Linked DNA regions of Prochlorococcus marinus str. MIT 9312. The protein of the gene in region 2 interacts with the protein of the main gene of each other region in a pairwise test. Links are inferred from orthologs where the notes say so. Each region holds a gene or a part of one and is shown on either strand. Other genes may lie near its edges.

Region 1 (3,390 bases), 960 kb from region 2 along the record:
TCCAAGATGTTAAAAATACCTGCCCATGAAGTCTGATATTTCCAATTTGCCAATAAAGATGTTGACCAACTTCTAATGCTGCAAAATTTGTTAGCAAGGAATTAAAAAGCATTTGTTTTGAATAAAAAAATTTACTTAAGAACGTGAAAAATAAAGAATGAGTGAAGGCTTATAAATGAAAAAACCTATCATTGCAGGAAAAATATCCAAAGATCCTAGCTTGCTCGCAAAAATAAAGAGGCAAACTGGAACTAAAAGTTGCAATTTTGATACACCTGATGATTCTTTACCAAGTTTCCCTATACTTTTGGCAAGCAAACGTAAGTAAAAAATACCAGAAATTGCACCTATAAAAATACTAAAACCAAAAGTAAATCCTAGAAAAATTCCAGTTATTGATGCTAATAAAATAGAAACAATAAAAGTAATGCCAAAAATTGTTAATTGCAATTTTGTGTATTCATCATTTTGAGAAAGCAAATTATCTATTTGATTGGCAATGCCAGATTTACTTTCTTTAATGATCGAATTATTCAGGGATTGAGGAAATTGAACATTCTTATTGGAAGGATGCTCAAGTTTTTTTCTATTTGAGTCCACTGATGTGAACATAGTTTAGAAATCCTCTCTGAATGGTTTGAAGTAAGTATATAAACTCACGGAATCTATCACGGAGAGGTACCTTTTAGCTAGTTTTTTTCTACAAAAAATTAATTCTTAAGATTTACGATGAATCTGTAGACCGTATTCTTCAAAAATAAAATTTATGAAGATTAATCTTTTTAATTGCTTTAACACTTTAAAACGTTAATAAAAGACTTGGCAAAATCTCAATTAAACGTCTCAATAGTACATACTACATCTAAAAAAATTGGAGATAAGTCAAGAAAAAATAAAATATAAAAGAATTTCTAAAAGAAAAAAAACCTTTAGTTCTAATTACAAAAAAAATCTAAGCAATGTAACAGAGTCTATAGTTCCCCTACCTTGGACGATATGGCCTTATGAGGCAAAAATTCTCATTGTCCTCATTGGAATTTGGTCGATATTAGGAATATGCATACTAGGATCATCAAGTTGGTGGGTGGCTAGTAGGGAAATGGGAAATTGGGCTTACTTCTTAAAAAAACAAATTATTTGGACAATTCCAGGAATTGGTCTATTTTATTTCGTTCTTAATACAAACATTAGAAATCTTTTAAAGTTTTCAAGAATTATTTTTTATATTTTATTCTTTTTGATTTTCCTTACCAATTTTACTGGAATTACAGTTAATGGATCTTCAAGATGGCTAGTGCTTGGCAATTTACGTCTGCAGCCATCTGAATTAATTAAACCTTTTCTAATTCTAGAAGCTTCTAACCTTTTCGCACATTGGAATCTAGTAAAGAATGATAAAAAATTAATTTCAATAATATCCTTTGGTTTATTAATTTTATTAATACTAAAACAGCCTAATTTAAGTACTGCATCACTAACTGGAATTCTTCTTTGGGTAATGGGTTTATGCGGAGGTGTAAAACTTAGCTCTCTTTGCTCATTTGCTTCAATAGGATTCATTACTGGATGTATTAGCATCCTTAATAACGAATATCAAAAACTTAGAGTTACTTCATTTATTAATCCTTGGAAAGATCAACAGGAAAGTGGATTTCAATTGGTTCAGAGTTTATTAGCTATAGGTTCAGGTGGTCTATTTGGCGAAGGTTTTGGACTGTCTATACAAAAATTACAGTATCTACCGTTCATGTATACAGATTTTATTTTTGCCATTTTTGCGGAAGAATTTGGTTTGGTGGGGTGTACTTTATTCTTAGGATTTTTAGCAATATTCTCTTATATAAGCCTCATAATTAGTCTTAAGTGCAGAAACAACTATACAAAATTAGTTGCTATCGGATGTGGTGTATTGTTGACAGGTCAATCAATAATGCATATTGCTGTAGCAACAGGTTCAATGCCTACTACAGGCTTACCACTACCTTTCATTAGTTATGGTGGCAATTCATTAATAGCGTCTTTTTTTATTGCAGGGATGTTAGTGAGATGTTCATTAGAATCAACAGGATTGATTGGTATGATTAGTACACGAAAGACTCTTAATTAGTTAGAATTTAAAGGATTAAAGTCAAACTATCGAATCATTTAATTTAGTTATTTCAGAATTATCTCAAAAGGGTAATCTGCTTATGCAGAATGGTCTTAATAGTCCTGGTCCATTTACTATATTTTTGGTTTTCAGCGCAGGACTATTAACGAGTCTTGGACCATGTTCATTATCATTACTTCCAGTAACAATTGCTTATATAGGAGGAACAGAGAAAAATAAATTTAAACTTATTAGTTTTTCAGGAGGAGTAGTTTTTTCGCTTGTTGCACTGGGGGCTGCGAGTGGATTCTTAGGTAAAATATATGGGCAAATTCCATCTTATTACACATCATTTGTTGCCCTAATAGCAATAATAATGGGTTTAAATTTATTAGGAATTCTAAAGTTTCAGTTTCCGAATGGACCCGATCTAAAAAAAATAGAAGAAAAAATACCACCCCTCTTAGCACCTTTTACAATAGGAACTACTTTTGGACTAGCCTCTTCACCTTGCATCACTCCAGTTTTAGCTACTCTTTTGGCTTGGGTATCGCAAGCTAAAAACCCAATAATCTCAATTATTTTTTTATTTTTCTTCGGAATAGGCCAAGTCACTCCATTAATCATTGCGGGAGCCACGGCAGAAAACTTAAAAAAATTTTTAGAGCTTAGAAAATTTAGCCAAATAATTCCCACCTTAAGTGGGATATTTTTAGTTGCCCTAGGATTATTAAATTTATTTTCAAATTGGATCTAAATGATTATTTTTAAGAATCTAATTTTAAAAATATCAAGTTTAAGATTCGCTATATCACTGATAATCTTCATAGCCATTACAAGTGGCATAGGTACTTTTATACCTCAAGGTAATAGTAATAAATTCTATATTGATAATTTCGATAGTGCTCCCATTTTTGGATTTTTAGATGGAGAAAAAGTCTTAAAACTTCAATTGGATCATATATATACAAGCATTTGGTTTTTATTTACATTAATTCTTCTTTGCATTTCCTTATCAGCTTGTAGTTTCAGGAGACAAATTCCTTCATTAAAAGCTTCATTAAAATGGATTGAATACAATAACGAAAAAAAATTTAGCAAACTGCAATTAACTTCAAGTCACCCAATCAATCAAGATGGAGACCATATATCAAAAGTAGATTTATTACTTAAAAAAAGAGGATGGAAAACATACAAATTTAAAAGTCATATTTCTGCAAGAAGGGGTTTAATTGGAAAAATCGGTCCTTTAGTTGTACATATCGGATTAATAGTCTTGCTTCTAGGTTCAGCATATGGAA
Region 2 (3,783 bases):
TAAATTTAGTTGGCAGAAATTAATTTATGATTTTTCATTTCTGATAATCTCTCTATTAGGAGTTCTTCTAATTCTTCTATAGCCTTACTGAATCCTGTGATACCTTCACTAAGCTTCTCACTGGCCATTTGATCTTCTAACATACTCAATCTAAAGTCTTTTTCCTCAAATTTATAGTCAATAGAATTATTTATTTTGGTACTTGCATCTAATTTCCTAATCAAAACTCCTTTTTCTCTTTTTAGTTCCTCTAGAAATTTTGGTGCTATTGTTAAAAGATCGCAACCTGCTAATTCTTTTATTTCATCAAGATTTCTAAAACTAGCTCCCATTACTTCTGTCTTGAATCCTTTTTCTTTAAAATACTTATAAATCTGCGTAACCGAAATAACACCTGGGTCTTCAGCACCTATAAAACTAGTTTTACCAGTTTTTGCTTTATGCCAATCTAATATACGACCAACGAACGGAGAAATTAAGGTTATATTTGCATTCGCACAAGTTACCGCTTGGCAGAAGTTAAAAAGTAAGGTTAAGTTGCATTTAATACCCTCTTTTTCCAAAATTTCAGCTGCTTTAATTCCTTCCCACGTTGCGGCAATCTTAATTAAGATTCTTTCCTTTTCAATGCCAAAATTTTTGTAAAGATTGATTAATTTTCTTGCTTTTTTTACCGTAGCTTCGGTGTCAAAGCTAAGTCTTGCGTCAACTTCTGTCGATACGCGCCCTGAAATAATTTTCAATATTTCTTTTCCAAAAAATACTGAAACTTGGTCAACAGTTTCTTTAATTAATTCAATTTCAGAGAATCCATTGGGCAATGTATTTTCTGAACTTTCTATAGCTTTATCAATTAATTTCACATAATCAGGGTTCTTAGCTGCAGCTAGTATTAAAGATGGATTAGTAGTAGCGTCCCTTGGCTGAAATTTTTTTATCGAATCTAAATCACCAGTATCTGCAACAACAACAGTCATTGAGGACAATTGTTCTAAAATTGATTTCATATCTAGATAATCATACGTATATATAAACTAGCTTTAATTCCTAATGAAATCATCAAATAATGAACTAAATATTTATATAAATGAGAAAATTTTAGAGTTTTTTAACAATCATTCCATGACCTTTAACCTTAGGAGGTATTTTTTCAATTACTATTAAACTCTCGATAATTTCTTTCGCAACTGGTACTGCAACAGTTGAACCATATGCATATAATTTTGATGGCTCATCAACGACAACAAGGACAACATATTTCGGATCATTTACTGGTAAGGTGGCGACAAAACTACAAACTTTTTTACTTGTATACACACCATTTAAAGCTTTTTGAGAAGTCCCTGTTTTTCCAGCTATTCTATAACCCTCAATTTTCACTCCAGATCCACTACCTTTATCAACCACGCTCTCCATCCATTCAAGAACAATTTTAGAGACCTCAGGAGAAAAAAATTGTTTTTTTGAGTTTTGATTTACTCTTTCTTTGAAATTTGAGGTTACATGGGGAGTAACTTCAAAACCGCCATTAGCTAGAGCCGCATGAAGTTGAGCCAATTTAAGTGGCGAGATTGAGAAACCCTTCCCAAAAGAAGCCACAGCAGGCTCTATTGATTGATTTACGAATAAATCTTTTCTCTTTAATTGGCCTGCAGTTGATTCATATAAGTCAGTCTCTAAATTTTTATTTATACCTAAATTCTTCAGCCAATCCCAATAAACTCTAGGCTCTAAATTTTGCATTATTTTTACCATCCCAACATTACTTGAAACCTGCAATACTTTTGGATAATCAATGTATCCATTACCTTTTTTATCCCAATTAGAAAGTGTCCATCCTCCAACATTAATCTTTCCGCTATCTTCAACTAAACCATCTTTTTGGATTACTTTTTCTTCTAACGCTAAGGCAAGATTAATAGGCTTAAAAGTTGAACCCGGCTCAAATAAATCTTGAGAATACCAACCTCTAAAGAGTTCAGAATCATACTGCCAAAATTTATTCGGATCATATGAAGGCACTGCAACCAAGGAAAGAATCTGACCATTATTAACATCCATAACCATGGCAAATCCCTTCTTTGCTTTCCATTTACTTATTTGCTTTGACAATGCATTTAATGACGCTTTCTGTAATTTTGAATCTATAGTTAGACCTAAACTCTTGTAATCATAAATAAAATCACCTGGAGCTGAATTATCAGGCAGAGGGGTGCCATCTCCTCCTCTTTTTATTAGATTACTTTTATTAAAAACTTTAATTTGATTATCCAAATGAAGCTCTAAACCTGCTGAACCTTTATTCTCATCATTAACAAAACCAACAAGATTGGAATAAAGTTCCCCTTGTGGATAATATCTTTGAGAGTATTTAAACAAATCAAGTCCGCTTATTTGAAGGTTTTTAATCTTTTCTGCTTTTTCTTCAGAAATTTTATCCAAAAGCATGATGCCGCTGCTTTTGTCATTAAATTTTTCCAAGAGTTTTTTATCTTTAATATCCAAAATAGGTGATAATTTTTTCGCAACTTCTTCAATGCTACGAACTTCTTTAATAGAATCACCAGGAAAATTAAAATATCTTGGATGAGCCCACAGCTTATAAAGGGGTTTATCGTAAGCAATGAGTCTATTATTTCTGTCAACAATCGATCTCCTTTTTTTCAAGGCGTTAGTTGTAGAAGATTGTATTAATCTCGCTTTCTTTTTCAAATCTGAGGCATTAAAGACTTGCAAGTTAACTAACCTACCAAACAAACAAAATATCATTAGCAAGCTAAAAATATAGAGTAATTTAAATCTCCTTTTATCAAGAGGTATAATTTGAACAATTTTTTTATATTTTCTCATCAATATCCCCTTTGATATTTGCTATCTCTTAAACCTTCAATTAAGCTTCTAAAATTTTTCTTGAAAAGACTTTCTTTTTTATCTTTAATTATATTGAGATAAATTAAATCTTCAGGTTTAGTCTTTCTATGAGTACTAATTGAATCAAGTTCGGTAATATAATACTGTTCTGTTTTAGAAATATAGTCAATGAGATTATTATTCATCGCTTGTGTTTTAGATAAAGTTTTATAAATATTTGACCATTTCCTTTGGCTTTCAAAAGACAAGAAAAATAATGTAAAAATTAAAACTAAGATAGAGATATTAATGGTGTCGAATATTTTATGCATTAATTGGATATTTATTTTAGATATTTTTTGTGAATTTTTCTGACTTTGGTATGAAACTTTTTTTTTAAAAAAAAGATTTTTTATCATAAGGATCCATCTATTATTTATTTTGGAATAAAAGAAGTGTTATAAATCAAATAAACATCTTTTGATTTGATTCGCAAGTAATAAAATTCAATTCTTTATGTTCTCAATAAGAACAAATTTAAAAAGGTCAATCCATTCCATAAAGAATGCATAATTACTGAAGATAGCAAACTCCCTGATGCAATTCTTGTAATTCCTAGTCCTATTCCTAGAACAAATAATGGCGGCATTTCTCCCAGACTTAAATGAGCTAAAGCAAAGATAAAAGCGGAAACTATGATGCCCAAAATTATTCCAAAATCTCTTGAAAGAGTTGGTAGTAAAATACCGCGAAATATAATCTCCTCAAATAAAGGAGCCAGTAGAGTTGTTGTTAAAAATAAAAGAATAAATGATAAATAATTATTATTATTAAGTACAATTTCAAGCAAAGGATTACTACCATTTTGATTATCGATCAGACTATTCATAATTAGAGAAATCAATAAAACAAAAGGAACAATTGTTAACCAAC

The links. The genes of interacting proteins can lie anywhere in the genome.
Region 1: the proteins of PMT9312_RS02665 (region 2) and PMT9312_RS07995 interact in binary tests that used the Escherichia coli proteins (3 or more experiments, as listed by UniProt). The link is inferred for Prochlorococcus marinus str. MIT 9312 from one-to-one orthologs.

The regions. Positions count from the first base shown.
Region 1 is NC_007577.1:1,443,366-1,446,755, forward strand. The notes cover bases 1-2,989. They hold PMT9312_RS07995 (FtsW/RodA/SpoVE family cell cycle protein), read left to right. Parts: upstream 1-871; coding sequence 872-2,107; downstream 2,108-2,989. Other genes in these bases: atpB (F0F1 ATP synthase subunit A), read right to left, coding at 1-112; PMT9312_RS07990 (ATP synthase subunit I), read right to left, coding at 136-612; PMT9312_RS08000 (cytochrome c biogenesis protein CcdA), read left to right, coding at 2,190-2,846; PMT9312_RS08005 (cytochrome c biogenesis protein ResB), read left to right, coding at 2,847-2,989. Outside these bases: more of PMT9312_RS08005, read left to right, coding at 2,990-3,390.
Region 2 is NC_007577.1:482,552-486,334, reverse strand. The notes cover bases 475-3,453. They hold PMT9312_RS02665 (peptidoglycan D,D-transpeptidase FtsI family protein), read right to left. Parts: upstream 2,851-3,453; coding sequence 1,099-2,850; downstream 475-1,098. Other genes in these bases: PMT9312_RS02655 (CPBP family intramembrane glutamic endopeptidase), read right to left, coding at 3,365-3,453; PMT9312_RS02660 (hypothetical protein), read right to left, coding at 2,850-3,182; tal (transaldolase), read right to left, coding at 475-1,007. Outside these bases: more of tal, read right to left, coding at 6-474; more of PMT9312_RS02655, read right to left, coding at 3,454-3,783. UniProt on the Escherichia coli protein: Essential cell division protein that catalyzes cross-linking of the peptidoglycan cell wall at the division septum. Required for localization of FtsN.